3 regions of the Candidatus Avoscillospira sp. LCP25S3_F1 genome follow, and region 1 is predicted to be linked to each of the others. Evidence: predicted binding sites of a transcription regulator. Region 1 holds the regulator's gene; each other region holds the start of a gene.
The links. Region 1 encodes HrcA, which represses chaperone genes, less so after heat shock. Its sites were predicted from a motif close to TGTTAGCACTCNNNNNNNNNGAGTGCTAACA; they were not measured.

Region 1 (6,077 bases):
GGTAGAAGCGGGTAAAAATTTTGTCCAGCCGGTCCGGTGCAATGCCGATGCCGTCGTCCCGGACGCTGAGGAGGATTTCTCCATCCATACGCCGGAGGGTGACCCAGATATTTCCGTTTTTCCGGCCATAACGAATGGCGTTGTTCATCAGATTTTGCAGCAGGCGGCTCAGCAGCATCACATCGAAAACAGCCGTCACGTCGGGCTGAATGTCCGTGTGCAGCGTCGTGCCTTCGGGCAGTCCCGGCTGCTCCTCACAGAGAACCGACACCAATTCACTCAGGTCCGCCTCTTCAAAGGTTGCCCGCTGGGTCCCTTGTTCCAGCCGCGTCATTTGCAAGAGCTGCTGGACCAGAGCCTGCATTTTCCGGGCCTGACGGTCGATCACGGCGATGTCCTGCCGGTGTTCCTCCGGCGTGTCGTGGTGGCTGGCCTCGGCGCACTGGGCCAGAATGACGGCGATGGGGGTCCGCAGTTCATGGGAGGCGTCGGAGGTGAATTGCTTTTCCGCTTCAAAGGACTGCTCCAGCCGGGCAAACATGGAGTCGAAGGCGGTGGCCAACCGGCTTACCTCATCCCGGCCCGGTTTCAGTCCAATGCGCCGGGACAAGTCCCGGCCCTCACCGATGGACTCGGCGGCGGAAACAATTTTTCCCAAGGGGCGGAATGCCGAACGCACCACCACATAGGCGCCCACGCCGCCCACGGCCACCATCAGCAGCAGAAGCACCAGGGAGATTTCCAGAAGATCCTCAGTGACGCCGGTGGATTCCGGCACCTGCATCAAGCCCCGGACCCACAGTCCGTCATCCCAGCCGAAGGGCAGCCAGAAATCCAGAATATAGTATGCGTCTCCGTCAGCGGCGTAATCTGTCCGGAGACTGCCGTTTTCAAAGGCGACATTGTCGGGACTGTCCAACGGCGGCTGACCGGCCAGCAGCGCCCCGCTCTCATTGTAGAGCAGCGTGTACACACCGCTGCGGACAAAGGAAAACCCCTCGCCCATGGATAATGTTCCGTCCTCGGCCTGAGAAACGGCGGTCAGATTGGATCGGACGGTGGTTTCCAGCTGGTTGGCGGCGTTTTCCGTGACAACGGTGCTGGTCACCGACATGAGAAAGAGCAACGACGCTGCCACCAGTACCAGCAGCAGCGCCGTGATCCACGCCGTCAGTTTGACTTTTACGGACATGGTCATTCCTCCCGCAGCACCCACCCGGCGCCCCGCACAGTGTGGATGAGCTTTTTATCAAAGGGGGCGTCCACTTTCTTCCGCAGATAGGCAATATAGACGTCTACCACGTTGGACCCCCCGGCGTAGTCATAATTCCAGATGTGGTTTTCCAGCTGGGACCGGGACAGCACCGCCCCCTTGTTCCGCAGCAGGTATTCGAGAATGGCGTACTCCTTGGCCGACAGGCTGATGGTCTGTCCGGCCCGGGTCACCGTATGGGTCACCGTGTCCAGGCTCAGGTCGCCCGCCGTCAGTACGGTGGTTTTCTGTCCGCCGTACTTGCGGGTGGCCGCCCGGATGCGGGCCAGCAGCTCCGCCATGTCGAAGGGTTTCACCAGATAGTCGTCGGCGCCCAGATCGAGGCCGTCGATCCGGTCCTGGACGCTGTCCAGGGCCGTCAGAAAGATCACCGGCACGGCACAGCCCCGGCTGCGCAATGTGCGCAGCACGGTGCGGCCGTCGGCTTTGGGCATCATAATGTCCAGTAGGATGCAGTCGTAGTCGGCCCCGGCGGCGTACTCCAGGGCGTCGGCGCCGTCATAACAGCTGTCCACACTGTACCCGGCCCGTTCCAATGCCTGTACCATCAGCCGGTTCAGGTCCTGCTCGTCCTCTGCCACCAGAATCCGCATAATACCGCTTCCTTTCTCTTCTCTTTTTAAAACTTAAAGAATCTCCAGCTGCTTGGGGGCCAGGGTCAGATTGGCACAGCCGTCCTTGCGCACCAGGACCATGTCCTCAATGCGGATGCCGTAGGAGCCGGGAATATAGATGCCGGGCTCGGCGGTGACCACGGCCCCCTCGGGCAGGGGCTTTTCGTTGTTGGGATTGGCGTTGGGCGCTTCGTGGATTTCAATGCCCACGCTGTGGCCCAGACCATGGGTGAAATACTGGGCCAGGCCCCGCTCCTCCAGCACGGCCACGGCGGCATTGTGGACGTCACAGCCGGGGGTACCGGCCTTGAATGCGCCGATGGCGGCCAGCTGGGCATCCAGCACAGCCTGATAGCTATGCCGCATTTCGTCGGTGGCATGGCCGATGGCCACGGTCCGGGTCATATCGGAGCAGTAGCCCTGATAGAGCGCGCCGAAATCGAAGGTGACAAATTCACCGTCCTGGAGCGTCTTTTCCGACGGCACACCGTGGGGCATGGAGCCGTTGGGACCGGAGACCACAATGGGGTCGAAGGACACGTTTTCCGCACCGCCGGCCAACATGAGGAACACCAGCCGGGCCGCCAGGAATTTTTCCGTGACGCCGGGACGGATGTCGTTATGGAGCTCCACCCAGGCCTGTTCGGCAATGCGCTGGGCCCGCATCATCCGGGCCACCTCCTCGTCATCCTTGACGGCGCGCAGGCGGTTCATCATGGCCGAAGCGCCGGTGAGCACACAGGGCAGGGCCTCGGCGTAACGGTCGTGGTCGGCCAGGGTCATCGCTTCTTCATCAATGCCCAGCGTTTCGATCTTGTGGTCACGAATGACCTGGGCGAACAATTCTTTATAGGGATGGGCCCGGTCCGTCAGGCCCACATCCGCGCCGGTGATGCGATTACCGGCGGCCTCGATGTAACGGCTGTCGGTCCAGTACCAGGCGTGATCGGGGGTGATGAGACACGCGCCGTCGGTGCCGTAGGAGTCGAAATCCACGGCGTAAAAGCGGTTGGCCCGGCAGGTCAGCAGAACGCCGTCGAGACCGGCGTCGGGCAGGGCCTTCTGAATGGCTGCAATATGATTCATGGGAAATGCCTCCATAGTTATAATCTGATAGGATTCAGTATACCACTGTAACCGTCTGGGAGCAAGTCCCAGCTGTGGAGCGCCGCAAAAAGAACGGTCCCGGCTGCCATCCATGGAGGTGGCGCCGGGACCGCCCGTTTCAGGCCGGAAAGCGTCCGTACAAAAAAGTTATGTCTGAAAGTGAAACCATGGGATATGGTGTACCAGCCACACGGCCAGGAAGGCCGCCGCCAGTCCTACCAGCCATCCGGCGATGACATCCGACGGGTAGTGGACCACCAGATACATCCGGGACAGGCCCATAAGCCCTGCCGCGATGAGGCACGGCCACAGCCGCCGCTTATTCAATAGAAACAGTGCCACCATGGCGGCCGTGGCGGCGGTGGTGTGGCCCGAGGGGAAGGAGTGGTCCGACTCCAGTTCGCTGCCGGCCTCCTGCCACCACTGATAGATAACGCGGCTGTCATCGGCGTAGGGCCGCTCCCGGGCCACCAGCGGCTTCAACGCCACATTGGTAAACAAGGCCCCGATGGCGATGGCCAACAGCACCGCTACACCGTAGTGGCGGGTTTTGGAGAGGATGGTCAATACCAGGCCCAGCGCAATCAGGCCCACACCGGCGGCGCCAAAGAGGTCCAGACCTCGAGCCAAGGGGCCCAGTACGCTGTCGGCGGCGCTCTGCTGCAGGGCGTGGACCGCTTTCAGTACGGCGGTGTCGAAGTCCAGCAGGGCGGAATCCAGCCACAGGGCTGCGGTCGTAGGTTCCATAGGTTGTAAGGCTCCTTTCGAGGGGTTTTGCCCATTGTACCGTATTTTTGCGCCATGCACAAGGACCGCATATCCTTTTTGGCATAAGTTCATAAATATTTCAAAAAAGACCTATTGACAACTGCGGGGGAGAGTGGTAAAGTACAGTTAGCACTCGAGGATGGTGAGTGCTAAAAGAAGTGAGGAGGCGCAGGACATGGAATTGACCGAGCGGAAAAAGAAAATCCTTCGGGCCATCGTGGACTGCTACATCCAGACGGCGGAGCCGGTGGGCTCCAAGGCCATCGCGTCCATGCCGGGCATGGACGTCTCCTCGGCCACCATCCGCAATGAGATGGCGGACCTGACCGAGATGGGCTATCTGGAACAGCCCCATACGTCGGCAGGACGCATTCCCTCGCCCGCCGGTTACCGGCTGTACGTCAACGAATTGATGGAGGGCTACCGGCTGTCCATCGACGAGACCCAGAGCCTCAACGAGGCCATGGAGCTGAAGCTCCAGGAGTTCGACAAGGTCATGAGCCAGGTGGGCAAGATGGTTTCCAACTGGACCAACCTCCCGGCCTATGCCGTGACGTCCAGAGTGGGGCGGCTGCCCACGGTCAAGCACTTTGAGATTCTCAGCGCCGACACCGGCAGCTTTATCCTGGTGGTCATGACCAACACGGAGACCGTTAAGAACAAGCTCATCAAGCTGCCCCTGAACATTCAGGAACAGGATTTGAAGCTGCTGTCGGCGGTTCTCAACGCCAGCCTCACCGATTTGAGTGCCGAGCAGATCACACCGGAGATTCTGAGCAAAATCCGAAAATCCGCCGGAGCCGCCGCCGATCTGGTGCCCATCATCGTGGATTACACGGTGCGGGTCCTCCAGGAGCAGCAGCACAGCGACGTGTATCTGACAGGACAGATGAAGCTGCTGGGCCAGCCCGAATACCGGGATGTGGAAAAGGCCCAGGAAGTGCTGTCCACCCTGGACGAAGAGGTCATCGCCAATCTTCCGGCTCCCACCGACGGGCCGGTACAGATTCTCGTGGGACCGGAAAACATCGCCAAGGAGTTGAAAGATACGTCCGTGGTCATGACCCGGTTCGACATCGGCGACGGCATGCAGGGCATGATCGGCGTGGTGGGACCCACCCGCATGGATTACGCCCAGGTTACGGCCCGACTCAGCTATTTCGCAGAAGGTCTCGGCCGTATGTTTGGAAAGAATGAATTACCGCCGGCCAAAGAGTCCGACGGCGGTACGGAATAAAGGATGTGTATCACCATCATGGCAAAGGAAACCAAGCAGAATCCCCAGGCCCAGGAGCCGGAGGAGCAGGAAGTGGAGGAAGCCGTTGAGACGGCTGAAACCGCCCAGGAGCCGGAAAACACCGACGCCCAGCGGCAGCAGCTGGAACAGCAGCTCCGGGAGGAGCAGGATAAATACCTGCGGCTCCTGGCCGAGTACGACAACTTCCGCAAGCGGAGCCAGAAGGAAAAGGACAATCTCTACACCGACATCCGGGTGGAGACCGTGTCCAAGTTCCTGCCGGTCTACGACAATCTGGAGCGGGCCTTGAACCAGCCCACCGCCGACGAGGCGTACAAAAAGGGCGTGGAAATGACCATGACCGGCCTGATGGAAGTGCTGGAAAAGTTGGGCGTGGAGTCCTTCGGCAACGTGGGCGACACCTTCGACCCCAATATGCACAACGCCGTCATGCACTGTGAAGACGAGAACTTCGCGGAGAATGTTCTGTGCGAAGTGTTCCAGAAGGGCTTCCGCATCGGCGAAAAGGTCGTCCGCTTCGCCATGGTCCGCGTGGCCAACTGACGGAATTGCCGTCACTGAATTTGTAAATACTAGGTTTTATATAGTAGGAGGAATTGATTATGTCTAAGATTATCGGTATCGATCTCGGTACGACTAACTCTTGCGTCGCCGTTATGGAAGGCGGCGAACCCGTTGTCATCGCCAACGCCGAAGGCAACCGCACCACTCCCTCTGTCGTGGCGTTCTCCAAGACCGGCGAGCGTATGGTGGGCCAGGTGGCAAAGCGCCAGGCCGTCACCAACCACGACCGCACCATTTCGTCCATCAAGCGTCACATGGGTTCTGATTACCGTGTGACCATTGACGATAAGAAGTACACCCCCCAGGAGATCAGCGCCATGATCCTGCAGAAGCTGAAGGCAGACGCCGAGGCTTACCTGGGCGGCCCCGTCACCGAGGCGGTTATCACCGTTCCCGCATACTTTAACGACGCCCAGCGTCAGGCCACCAAGGACGCCGGCAAGATCGCCGGCCTGGAGGTCAAGCGTATTATCAACGAGCCCACCGCTGCGGC
Region 2 (6,077 bases), on a different contig from region 1:
AGACCGTCAGCATGAAGATCACCGAGGTCAACCGCGCCCGCCGCAGAGTGGTCGGCTCCATCCGTGCCGTCACCGCTGAGGCCCGCAAGGCTGCCGCCGAGCAGATCTGGAACGAGATCGCCGAGGGCAAGACCTACCATGGCGTTGTCAAGAGCCTGACTTCCTACGGCGCTTTCGTCGACATCGGCGGCGTGGACGGCATGGTTCACGTTTCCGAGCTGAGCTGGAGCCGCATCAAGAACCCCGCCGAGGTCGTCAAGGTGGGCGACGAGATCGACGTCTATGTCATCGGCTTTGATCCCGAGAAGAAGAAGATCTCTCTGGGCTACAAGACCGCTGAGACCAACCCCTGGAACCTGTTCCTGAACCAGTTCCAGGTTGGCGACGTGGCTACCGTCAAGATCGTCAAGCTGATGACCTTCGGCGCTTTCGCCGAGATCATCCCCGGTGTGGACGGCCTGATCCACATCTCCCAGATCGCTGACCGCCGCATCGGCAAGCCCGAGGATGTGCTGTCCGAGGGTCAGGAGGTCGAGGCCAAGATCATCGACATCGACGAGGAGAACAAGCGTATCTCCCTGTCCATCCGCGCCCTGCTGGTGGAGGGTGACGACGAGGAGTACGGCGACGAGGAGTAATCCTGCGCCGGAACCACGACAATCGTAGTTCGACCGGGCTGCTTCGGCAGCCCGGTTTTTGTATTTGCTGTACAAAGAAGGCCGCTGTCCTCCACCAGTGTTGGGGTGGGGACGGCGGCCTTAGGGCTTACGCCCGAGGGATGGCGCCATCTGCGGATGGCGCTGTGGACGACGGGGTGTTTCGCCCGCTGCGGCGGGCGACCGGGGCGCTGCCCCTGGACCCTGCGATTTTTGAAAAAATCGAGTAAATTTTTATATTGTGTTCCTTCCCGCCATAATGGAAAACCGGGCGTGCCGCTTGAGGCACGCCCGGTTGACGGTTTTTGCAATTACTTGACGGCGATGACTTCCATCTCCACCACGCCGCCCAGGGGCAGGGCAGCCACCTGCACGCAGGAACGGGCGGGATGCTCGCCGGTGAAGTTCTCAGCGTAGATGCCGTTGAGCTCGGCAAAGCCGGCCAGATCGGTCATAAACACGGTGGTCTTGACCACATTGCTCAGGTCCATGCCGTTCTCGGCCAGGACAGCCTTGACGTTGGCAAACATCTGACGGGCCTGGGCAGCCAGACCGCCCTCGGCCAGCTTACCGGTCTCGGGCACCAGACCCAGCTGGCCGGAGCAGTACAGGGTGTCGCCTACAAAAATCGCCTGGGAATAGGGACCCACAGCGGCGGGAGCGTTCTTGGAACAAATCACAGTTTTCATGGTTGAAAACCTTCCTTTCGTAAATTGATGTTCTCATTCTATCATAGTCCACCCCATCTGTTAAGGGCCAAATATAAAATTTTTGTAAATGTACTTGAAAAAATTTCAGAGCGCGGTATAATAGCATTAGCACTCAAGAGCTATGAGTGCTAATGCTGAATACAAAGGATGACATATCATGGAAAAGCAGCAATTTAAAGCCGAATCCAAGCGGCTTCTTGATCTGATGATCAACTCCATTTACACCCATCAGGAGATTTTTCTCCGTGAGATCATTTCCAACGCCTCCGACGCCATGGACAAGCTGGCCTATCTGAGCCTGACGGACCAGAACGTGGGCCTGAGCCGCAGCGACTTCGCCATCGACATTACGGTGGACGAAAAAGCGCGTCTGCTGACCGTGTCCGACAACGGTATCGGCATGAGCCGGGAGGACATGGAGGAGAATCTGGGTACCATCGCCAAGAGCGGTTCCCTCCAGTTCAAAAAGGACATGGAGCAGCAGGAGGATATCGACATCATCGGCCAGTTTGGCGTGGGCTTCTACTCCGCCTTTATGGTGGCCGACGCCGTGACGGTGATCTCCAAAAAGTACGGCTCCGACGAAGCCTGGATGTGGCAGTCCTCCGGCGCCGACGGCTACACCATTACCCCCTGTGAGAAGGATAGCGCCGGTACCCAGGTCATCATGCACCTGAAGGCCGACACCGAGGACGAGAACTACAGCCGGTTCCTCCAGGAGCATGAGCTGCGGTCGCTGGTCCGCAAGTACTCCGACTATATCCGCTACCCCATCCGCATGGACGTGACCAAGACCCGCGTCAAGGAGGAGACCAAGGACAGCGAGAAGCCCGAGTACGAGACGTACACCGAAAACGAGACTCTCAACTCCATGGTGCCCCTGTGGCAGCGGGCCAAGAAGGACGTCACGGAGGAGGAGTACAACCGGTTCTATCAGGAGAAGTTCTTCGACTATGAGAATCCTCTGGCCACCATCCATCTGAGCATCGAGGGCAATATTACCTATAAGGCATTGCTCTATATCCCTGCCCGGGCCCCCTACGACTTCTACACCAAGGAGTACAAGAAAGGCTTGCAGCTCTATTCCTCCGGCGTCCTGATTATGGAGAACTGCGAGGATTTGCTGCCGGAGCACTTCCGTTTTGTCAAGGGCATCGTGGATTCTCAGGATTTGAGTCTGAACATCTCCCGTGAGATGCTCCAGCACGACCGCCAGTTGAAACTCATCGCCTCCAACTTGGAAAAGAAGATCAAGTCCGAATTGAAGAAGCTCCTGGAAAATGACCGGGAGAAGTACGAGAAGTTCTTTAACGCCTTTGGCCGGAATCTGAAATACGGCCTGGTGGCCGAGTACGGCATGCACAAGGACCTGCTTCAGGATTTGATGCTCTTCTGGTCCAGCAAGGAGCAGAAGCTGGTGACTCTCCAGGAGTATGTGGACGGCATGGCAGAAGGTCAGGAGCACATCTATTTTGCCGCCGGTGAGAGCCGCCAGCGCCTTTCCCAGCTGCCCCAGATGGAGCTGCTCCAGGACAAGGGCTACGATGTCCTGTTCTTCACGGAGGATGTGGACGAATTCATTCCCCAGACCCTCCAGAAGTTTGCCGAAAAGGACTTCAAGAACATCGCGTCCGACGACCTGGGCCTGACCTCCGACGAGGAGAAGAAGGCCATGGAGGAGAAGAACGAGGCCGCCAAGCCCACCCTGGACTTCATCAAGGAGACGCTGGGCGACCGCGTCAAGGATGTGCGTCTCAGCGCCACCCTCAAGAGCTACCCCGTGTGCCTGGTCCCCGACGAGGGCATGAGCTTTGAGATGGAGAAATACTTCCAGAAGATGAATCCGGAAATGGGCTTTAAGGCCGGCCGTATCCTGGAGCTGAACCCGGAGCACGCCGTCTTTGCCACGTTGCAAGTTGCCGTGGCCCAGGACCCGGAGAAGGCCAAGAAGTATGTGGAGGTCCTGTACGATCAGTCCCTGCTCATGGCGGGTCTGCCCATCGACAACCCCACCGAGTATACCGACCGCATCTGCTCTTTGATGCAGTAAGGGAGATTTCGCGCCCTGCGGGGCGCGACCGGGGACGCCGTCCCCTGGACCCCTGCGATTTTTGAAAAAATCGAGTAAACTTTTATCGTTGGGTTCCAAACGGTGATTTTAGCTCTATCCTTATATTAATAATATTTCAGCCTCGGATTCCATGGGAATCCGGGGCTAATTTCAAGTTTTACTCAATTTTTTTTAAAAATTGCGGGGTGCGGGGCAGAGCCCCGCAAAAGAAATGCGTCACGATTCCGCGTCCTCCGTCACCGCCGGGCGCAGAATGCCGTACTCCGCAAAGCGGGTGTCCCGGGAGCTGGTGAGAAAGACCACACGATCGTGGAGCGTGTCATAGACGTCGGAGAAGGTGTCCACCAGGGCCTGGACCTGAGAGCCGTCGTTGCTGGTCAGATACACCCGGTCGGCATAGGCGGCCAGCGCCGGGTCCGTGGTGGCCAGGGACAGGGCGGGGGAGCGCTCCGTCTGGTTGGAGGACAGCCGCTGGGCGGCGTCCAGCACGGCGGACACCCGGTTGCCGTCATAGGCGATGTTCTGACTGGCGGGGAAGGTGAAGTCCGACAGGACCACTTCCTCAAAGCCCAGACCGGCCAGTTCCGAGAGAATGCTCTGGAGATAGGAAAGGACCTGCTGATTGGCCGGGTCCAGCCAGTAACAGCTGTCGCTGTCCATCCACAACGCGCCGTTGTCCAGGGGCAGGCCGCAGGACTGGTTGGCCAGGGCATAGGCACTGTCACGGAACGCCGGCAGCCGGGCGATGAGATAGACGCGGCCGTTGGCGTTGAGATCGGCAATCAGCTGGTCTACGGCGGTCACATCCACAGAGGAGGAGGTTTCCGCGCCGGGAATGGCGGTGGAGTAATAAAAATTGCCGTAGATACTTTTGACGTCCAGCAGTACGGCCACCTGTCCCTCCGTGGCCTGAACGGCTTCGAGAATGGCGTCGCTGTCACTGAGCATATCGGTGGTCACGTAAATGCCCTCCAGACGGGTCATGGTGCTGGTGTCCTCTATGGGGCTGGTGTCCACCACCACCTGGGCGTCGGGCAGGGGTTCCAGCTTTTCCTGAACTGTATTGCTCTCGGTGGACGGAGAGAACTCCAGCCGGACGCCGTCGGCGGAGTAGACCAGAAAACGCTGCAAATAGATGACGAAGCCCACGGCGGTCAGCAGCAGCAGCACGACGATGATGACCAGAGCCACGGCCAGCTTTCGAAGGCGCACCCGGGTGCGATAGGGGATATATGCCAAAGTTGCAGCCTCCTCAGCAGGTGGCGCTCAGCTGGCACCAGTCGTCCATCTGATTGCAGCCGGTGATGGTGAGGCCTGCCGCTTCCAGCGCCGCCTTTACTTCATCCAGCCGCACATTGAGCACGCCGGAGCACAGGAACACGCCGCCCTTGCGCAGGAAGTGGGGTACCACCGGGGCCAGGGGAATGATGACGTCGGCCACAATGTTGGCCAATACCACATCGTAGCCGCCTTGGGCCAGTTCCTCCATGCGGGCCTGATCGTCAATGACGTTGCCGGTGACGGCGGTGAACCGGGAACCGTCGAGACCGTTCATGGCGGCGTTTTCCCGGGCGATGTCCTCGGCCTTGGGGTCAATGTCCACGCCGGTGGCTGTGGCGGCCCCCAGCAGCAGCGCCGTAAAGGACAGAATCCCGCTGCCGCTGCCCAGGTCGATGACCCGTTCGCCGCCGTGGATGCACTGTTCCAGCGCCTTCATGCACATTTGGGTGGAAGCGTGGGCGCCGGTACCGAAGATCATGCCGGGGTCCAGCCGAACCTCCACGCGGCCCTCGGGGTTTTCCGGGTGGAGCCACTGGGGTACCACCAACAGTTTTTCACCAATGGGCAGGGGTTGATAATACTGTTTCCAGCTGTTCTCCCAGTCCTCATCCCGGCAGCCTGCCGCGGACACCGTCAAAGGGCCGAAGTCCACGGCCGGAAACTGACGGCGCAGCAGGGAAAGCTGCTCGCTGAGGAAGGACGCCGTCTCCACAGCCTGGGGCGTGTCCTCCACATAGAGGCGAATCTGGGAAATTCCGGCCATTTGCTGTTCCAGTTCCTCATCCACGTAGTCCCAATATTGACGATTCTGCTCTAAAAAATCATGAAATTCCTGTTGATCGTCCATAATAAAGCTGTCGAAGCCCAAGGCCGTCAGCCGTGCCGCCACCAGCTCAATGCCCGCGGGCGCGGTGGCGATGGTCAGTTCGATCCATTGCATGTAGTATGCCTCCTTATTGACTGGCGACGCCGTCTCTCGGTGTCTGCGGCTTGGATGGCCCATTTGCCACAACGGATACAGCGTTGCCATAGTCTATTAGTTTACAGGAAAAGCGCCGTTCTGACAAGCAGTTTCCAACATATTTTACTTTTTTGACGAACTGTGGTATGATGACCCAATAGGTCACCATACCCTGGAAAGGATGAATTGATTGAACAGACGAACAGAACTTTTGCCCGGTGTGTTCCTCACCTGTGTGCAGAGTGAAAAATTTAAAACCGGTTGTCTCAGCGTCTCCCTGCTGCGCCCCCTGCGGCGGGAGGAAGCGGCGGCCAACGCACTGCTTCCGGCGGTGCTCCTGCGGGGCTGCGAGGGCTGCCCGGACATGCGGGAGATTTCGGCGTTTCTCGACGGCTACT
Region 3 (6,077 bases), on a different contig from region 1:
GATGCGGCGCAGCGACAGTTCCAGAACCAGCGTTTCCGGCAGGTCCAGGTCCTTGCAGTGAATTTCAAATTGTTTCAGGTCTCCGCTGGAATCGCCGCTGATGACGGAGTAACCATGGAGCGGTGTACCGTTTCCGTCCAGTAAATCACAGCTGGCCCGGTAGTTACCGGGGCCGACGGTCCGGTAGAACACCACGATCTGCTGCTGATCGGCAATGATGTATTCCACCGTTACCGTCACACCGCCGATGGTCTGGGTCTGGCCCACATATTGTACAAAGTCGTGCTCCACCGCCGCCGACAGGCTGGGGGAGAGGGCCACCGCTGCCGCCAGTTCCCGCAAAATGGGAACACGGCCGCAGGCAAGGGCAAAGGTGGGCATGGTGTTGACGGCCAGAATAAACGCGGCGCAGACACCGGCCAGACTGCCCAGGGAAATGCCGAAGCCACGTCCCAGCCGGCGGTGTCTGGCCCGCTGCCTGGCCCGTTGGGCCGTGCCGTCCAGTTCCGGCGGCAGCTGTTGCAGCTGCTGTTTCAGTTCCCAAAATTCCTGTTGTCGGTTCATGATGCTCCCTCCTCTGCCGTCAAGTCCAGTTTGAGCAGCGACAGGGCTTTTCGCTGCCGGGTGACCACGGTGCCCCGGGGGATGGACAGGGCCGTGGCCGTCTCCTCCAGCGTCAAACCCGTGAAGTACCGCAGAATGATGACGTCCCGCAGGGGTTCCGGCAGACGGCGAATGGCCTCTTTCAGGGGCAGGGCGTCATACTGCTCGCCCGCCGTCTCCGGCAGCGTCTCCACGGCCAGCTCCCGCTTCCGCCGCCGCAGCTCGTCGCGGCAGACGTTGATGAGAATGCGAATGAGCCATGTTTCAAAATACTGGGGCTGACGCAGCTTCTTGTGACTGCGATACCCCTTGTACACCGCCTCATCCACGGCATCAATGGCGGCGGCTTCGCCGCCCAATGTCAGCAGGGCGATGCCGTAGAGCTTGCCACGCAGCGCTTCGGCGCGTTCCAGATAGTCCAGCTCGGTCAAGTCCATCGCCTCCCTTCTGCCCATTAGACGGAGCAACGGGCCGGTTTGATTGCGAAAAGGAGAATAAATTTCAGTAAGGCCACCAAGTACAGAACTTGGCAGCCTTACTGAAATTCAACGATATCATTGGGTGTGCAGCCGATGATTTTGCATAGCCTTTCCAGCGTAATCATGGTAATATTTTTCCCTTTTTTCAGAGAATCCAAGGTTTTATTATCGATGCCGCCCTTTAGAAGCTGGTATTGTGATACTTGCATCCGTTCCATGGTTTTCCACAGCGGGTTATAGTCAAAGATGATACTCACCCCCAAAAGGGTTTTAGAAAATACGACGGAATAGAGGGGATTTCTTAAAAAGGCCGGTACCCGCAAGGGTACCGGCCTCGGTTGTGATTGGCTTAGTACATGCCGCCCATGTCGGGGGCAGCAGGAGCCGGAGCGGGGGGCTCGGGCTTGTCGGCCACCAGGGACTCGGTGGTCAGGACGCAGCTGCTGATGGAAGCGGCGTTCTCCAGCGCGGAGCGGGTGACCTTGGTGGGATCGACGATACCGGCAGGAATCATCTCCACATACTGCTCGGTGTAGGCGTTGTAGCCATAGCCCACCTTGCGGGAGCTCTTGATCTTCTCGAAGACCACGGAGCCGTCCACACCGGCGTTCTCAGCGATCTGACGGATGGGGGCCTGCAGGGCCTTGGCAATAATCTGGGCGCCGGTCTTCTCGTCGCCCTGGAGCTTGGCAACCAGCTTCTCCACAGCGGGGATGGCGTTGACGTAAGCGGTACCGCCGCCGGCCACGATGCCTTCCTCCACGGCGGCGCGGGTGGCGTTCAGGGCGTCCTCGATGCGGAGCTTCTGCTCCTTCATGGCAACCTCGGTCTGGGCGCCGACCTTAATGACGGCAACGCCGCCGGCCAGCTTGGCCAGACGCTCCTGGAGCTTCTCCTTGTCGTACTCGGAGGTGGTGACCTTCAGGGTGGCCTTGATCTCGTTGACGCGGTCGGCAATGGCCTTGCTGTCGCCCATGCCGTCGACAATCACGCTGTTGTCCTTGGAGACCTTCATCTGACGGGCGCGGCCCAGATCGGGGATGTCCACTTCCTTCAGGTCCATGTTCAGATCGGAGGAAACATAGGTGCCGCCGGTCAGAATGGCAATATCCTTCAGCATCTCCTTGCGGCGGTCGCCGAAGCCGGGAGCCTTGACGCAGACGCAGTTGAAGCTGCCGCGCAGACGGTTCACCAGCAGGGTGGACAGGGCGTCGCCCTCCACGTCCTCGGCAATAATGACCATCTTCTTGCCGGCCTGGACGATCTTCTCCAGAACAGGCAGAATCTCCTGGATGGTGGAGATCTTCTTGTCGGTGATGAGGATATAGGGGTCGTCCACGACGGCTTCCATCTTCTCGGTATCGGTGACCATATAGGGGGAGATATAGCCGCGGTCGAACTGCATACCTTCCACGACCTCCAGACCGGTCTCAGCGGTCTTGGACTCCTCAATGGTGATGACGCCGGAGGAGGTGACCTTCTCCATGGCCTCGGCGATCAGCTTGCCGATCTCCTCGTCGCCGGAGGAAACGGCGCCGACACGGGCGATGTCGTCGCTGCCCTTGATGACCTCGGAATTGGCCTTGATGGCCTCCACGGCGGCGGCAACGGCCTTCTCGATGCCCTTGCGCATAACCATGGGGTTGGCGCCGGCGGTGACGTTCTTCAGGCCCTCGTGGATGATGGCCTGGGCCAGAACGGTGGCGGTGGTGGTGCCGTCGCCGGCCACATCGTTGGTCTTGGTGGCCACTTCGCGGACCAGCTGAGCGCCCATGTTCTCAAAGGCGTCCTCCAGCTCCACATCCTTGGCGATGGTCACGCCGTCGTTGGTGATGAGGGGAGCGCCGAACTTCTTGCCCAGCACCACGTTGCGGCCCTTGGGGCCCAGGGTAACTTTCACAGTATTTGCCAGCTGATCAATGCCGGACTGCAACGCCTTACGGGCGTCTTCACCATAAACAATCTGCTTTGCCATAATTTATGTGAACCTCCTAAAACTTACTCAACAATGGCCAGAATATCGGACTGCTTGACCAGGGTGTAGTCAGCGTCGTCAATCTTGACCTCGGTGCCGCTGTACTTGGCGACCACGACCTTCTGACCGGGCTTGACGGTCATTTTGACCTCCACGCCGTCCACCATGCCGCCGGGGCCAACGGCTACAACCTCGGAGAAAGCGGACTTTTCCTTATTGGCAGTGGAGAGAATAATGCCGGACTTGGTGGTCTCCTCGGCCTCAATGGCCTTGAGCAGGACGCGGTCGGCAAGGGGAGTCAGTTTCATGTTGCGTACCTCCTAGAATCATCATACAAAGGAGCACGCCTGCGGGCGCGTCTCCTGTGGATTGGTTTTGTTGGTTTTAGCACTCATTTATCTCGAGTGCTAACAGTTATTATAATAAATCAGTTGTGTAAAATGTGCAAGAGGGAATTTTTCACAAAATACAGGTATTCTGGGCCGATATTTCTGATGATGTCCAAAAAGAGATGGAATATCTGATGATATCTTGATTTTCCTGCGTTCTTCTCCCGAAATCGCCGGGATGTCTCACCAGACCACGCCGCGGGGATGGACAAACCGGATTTTCTGCTCCGCCACGGAGAAGGTGACGTCCTTGGAAAAGAGCAATTCGCCGTCCAGATTGACGCCTTCGGGCTCGGGGCACTGGATGCGCAGGCTCCGGCACCGGTGGTGGCCGATGAGGTTGGGATACTGAGCATACTGGCCATGCTGATACCGGCCGATGGCGGCGGCCACGGTCATGCGGGTCACCGGCTCCACAATGAGCACGTCCAGGAAGCCATCGTCGGGCATGGCCTCGGGCACCGGATTGAAACAGCCGCCGTACCAGCGGCCGTTGGCGATGCAGACCAAGGTTTTCCGGCCGTCCAAAACCTGTCCGTCGTCCAGGGTGATGGTGTATTGGCTGGTGATGCCCCGGACGGTGTTGACCAGGGCCGACAGCAGATAGGCGCTTTTGCCCTTGACCAGGGGCAGACGCTTGTAATCGGCCACCTGGGTGCCGATGCGGGCGTCGAAGCCCATGGAACAGATGTTGATGGCGTAACGGTCGCCGTTGACGGCGATGACATCGAATTCCGCGATCTCCCCATCCAGCAGCAGGGGCAACTGGCGGAAGGCGTCGGGGTCGGAGAAGACCTTGATAAAATCGTTGCCGGTGCCCTGGGGAAAACAGGAGATGGCGGCGTTGGGAAAGCCCATGACGCCGTTGACAATCTCATTGAGGGTGCCGTCGCCGCCGCAGGCGTAAATGCGCAGTTCCTCCCCGGTCTCGCAGGCGGCCCGGGCCAGTTTGGCACAGTGGCCGGGGGCACGGGACACGACCACCTCGTATTCGTCGCTGCGGCCCACAAAGGCAGCGGCCACGGCGGCGTTGACGGTGCCGGTGCGGTCGGTTTTGCCGGCGGCGGGGTTGACAATAAACAGATGCTTCATGGCAGACGCTCCGTTCCACTCAGAAATACATGAAGAGGTTACACTGGATCATGCCGTTGTACAGCTTGCGCTTTTTGTCGGCCTTGCGGCCGAAGTACCGCTCGAATTCCGGTTCGGAGCTGATGAGATACAGCTTCCAGCCGTCCAGGTTCTTGAAGTAGCGGCCGTACTGCTGGTACAGTTTTTGGGCGCTGCGCTGTTCCAGCATCCGTTCGCCGTAGGGCGGATTGCAGACAATGATACCACCGCCCTCAGGCAGGGTCAGACGGGTGGCGTCGGCCTCGGAGAACTGAATATACGATTCCATACCGGCCTTTTTGGCGTTGGACTGGGCAATGGCAAGGCTTTGGGGGTCGATGTCGCTGGCAAATATCCGATAGTCGCCCCGGTATTCCCGGTCCATGGCGGCGGTGCGCTCCTGCCGCCACACCTCCACCGGTACCTCCCGCCACTTCTCGGCGGAGAAGCCCCGGCCCAGGCCGGGGGCCCGGTTCAAGGCCGCCATGGCGGCCTCAATGACGATGGTGCCGGAGCCGCAGAAGGGGTCTACAAAGGTGTCCCGGCCCCGGTAGCGGGCCAGATGGACCATGGCGGCGGCCAGGGTTTCCCGCAGGGGAGCATCGTTGCCCACGGCCCGGTAGCCCCGCTTATGCAGGCCCGCGCCGGAGGTATCGAGATACAGCTCCGCCATGTCCTTCATAATGGAAAACTGAATCTGATACGTCTGACCTGTGGCGGGCAGGTGCTGCAAATGGTACTTGCCGCCCAGCCGTTTCGCCACGGCCTTTTGAATCATGGCCTGACAGGTGGGGACCGAGTGGAGCTTGGAGTTGAGGCTGTGGCCCTTGACGGGGAATTTGCCGTCCTTGGGGATGAAGTCCTCCCAGGGCAGGGCGGCTACGCCGTCAAAGAGGGCGTCCCAGGTATCGGCCCGGAACGCGCCCAGCTTCAGCAGGACCCGTTCGCCCATGCGCATGCGCAGATTAGCCCGGGCCATGGTGTCCCAGCCGCCCTCAAAGTAGACGCGGCCATTTTCCACCTGGACGTTCTGGGCGTCCATGCGGCGCAGTTCATCGCCCACCAGCCCCTCCAGGCCGAAGAGACAGGGAACGCAGAAGGTAAAGTTGTTCATAGTCATAAAATCCTTTCCGGCCGGTCAGACGGCCCGCAGCAGACAGGAGAACAGATATAATACGATCAAAACTCCCACGTTCCACAGGGTGAACGTGCGGAAATAGGGCTTTTTCAGCGCGGCATCCTTGGCGGCGATCTGCTTCCAGGAGATCAGACTGGCCATGGAGGCGATGAGGGTGCCCAGGCCGCCCAGGTTGGTGCCGATGAGCAGGGCCGGGATATTGTCGGTGTAGTTGGACAGGAGAATGGCGGCGGGGACATTGCTGATGACCTGACTGATGAGCACCGACAGGGGCAGCTCCCGCCCGGCCAGGGCGCCGCTGAGAAAGACCTGCAATTCCTCCAGCCGCTTGATGTTGCCCACGAACACAAAGAAGCAGACGAAGGTCACCAGCAGGGCGTAAT

Region 2: htpG (molecular chaperone HtpG) is a predicted target of HrcA. The motif match lies at 1,470-1,500, and genes of this name have one in related genera.
Region 3: ACTQ33_RS15585 (co-chaperone GroES) is a predicted target of HrcA. The motif match lies at 3,440-3,470, and genes of this name have one in related genera.

Annotation. Positions count from the first base shown of each region.
Region 1 covers NZ_JBQKJT010000004.1:179,007-185,083, reverse strand. Annotated here, with positions in the region: gene ACTQ33_RS05115 (sensor histidine kinase) at 1-1,192, opposite strand, end outside; gene ACTQ33_RS05110 (response regulator transcription factor) at 1,195-1,866, opposite strand; gene ACTQ33_RS05105 (M24 family metallopeptidase) at 1,900-2,973, opposite strand; gene ACTQ33_RS05100 (phosphatase PAP2 family protein) at 3,142-3,741, opposite strand; gene hrcA (heat-inducible transcriptional repressor HrcA) at 3,938-4,999, shown strand; gene grpE (nucleotide exchange factor GrpE) at 5,018-5,563, shown strand; gene dnaK (molecular chaperone DnaK) at 5,623-6,077, shown strand, end outside.
Region 2 covers NZ_JBQKJT010000002.1:192,793-198,869, reverse strand. Annotated here, with positions in the region: gene ACTQ33_RS02640 (bifunctional 4-hydroxy-3-methylbut-2-enyl diphosphate reductase/30S ribosomal protein S1) at 1-638, shown strand, start outside; gene ACTQ33_RS02635 (RidA family protein) at 968-1,345, opposite strand; gene htpG (molecular chaperone HtpG) at 1,524-3,416, shown strand; gene ACTQ33_RS02625 (putative glycoside hydrolase) at 3,654-4,676, opposite strand; gene prmA (50S ribosomal protein L11 methyltransferase) at 4,690-5,658, opposite strand; gene yfmF (EF-P 5-aminopentanol modification-associated protein YfmF) at 5,870-6,077, shown strand, end outside.
Region 3 covers NZ_JBQKJT010000027.1:5,667-11,743, forward strand. Annotated here, with positions in the region: gene ACTQ33_RS15565 (DUF4179 domain-containing protein) at 1-564, opposite strand, end outside; gene ACTQ33_RS15570 (sigma-70 family RNA polymerase sigma factor) at 561-1,040, opposite strand; gene ACTQ33_RS15575 (helix-turn-helix domain-containing protein) at 1,139-1,405, opposite strand; gene groL (chaperonin GroEL) at 1,432-3,057, opposite strand; gene ACTQ33_RS15585 (co-chaperone GroES) at 3,081-3,365, opposite strand; gene ACTQ33_RS15590 (diacylglycerol/lipid kinase family protein) at 3,630-4,538, opposite strand; gene ACTQ33_RS15595 (THUMP domain-containing class I SAM-dependent RNA methyltransferase) at 4,558-5,670, opposite strand; gene ACTQ33_RS15600 (SLC13 family permease) at 5,695-6,077, opposite strand, start outside.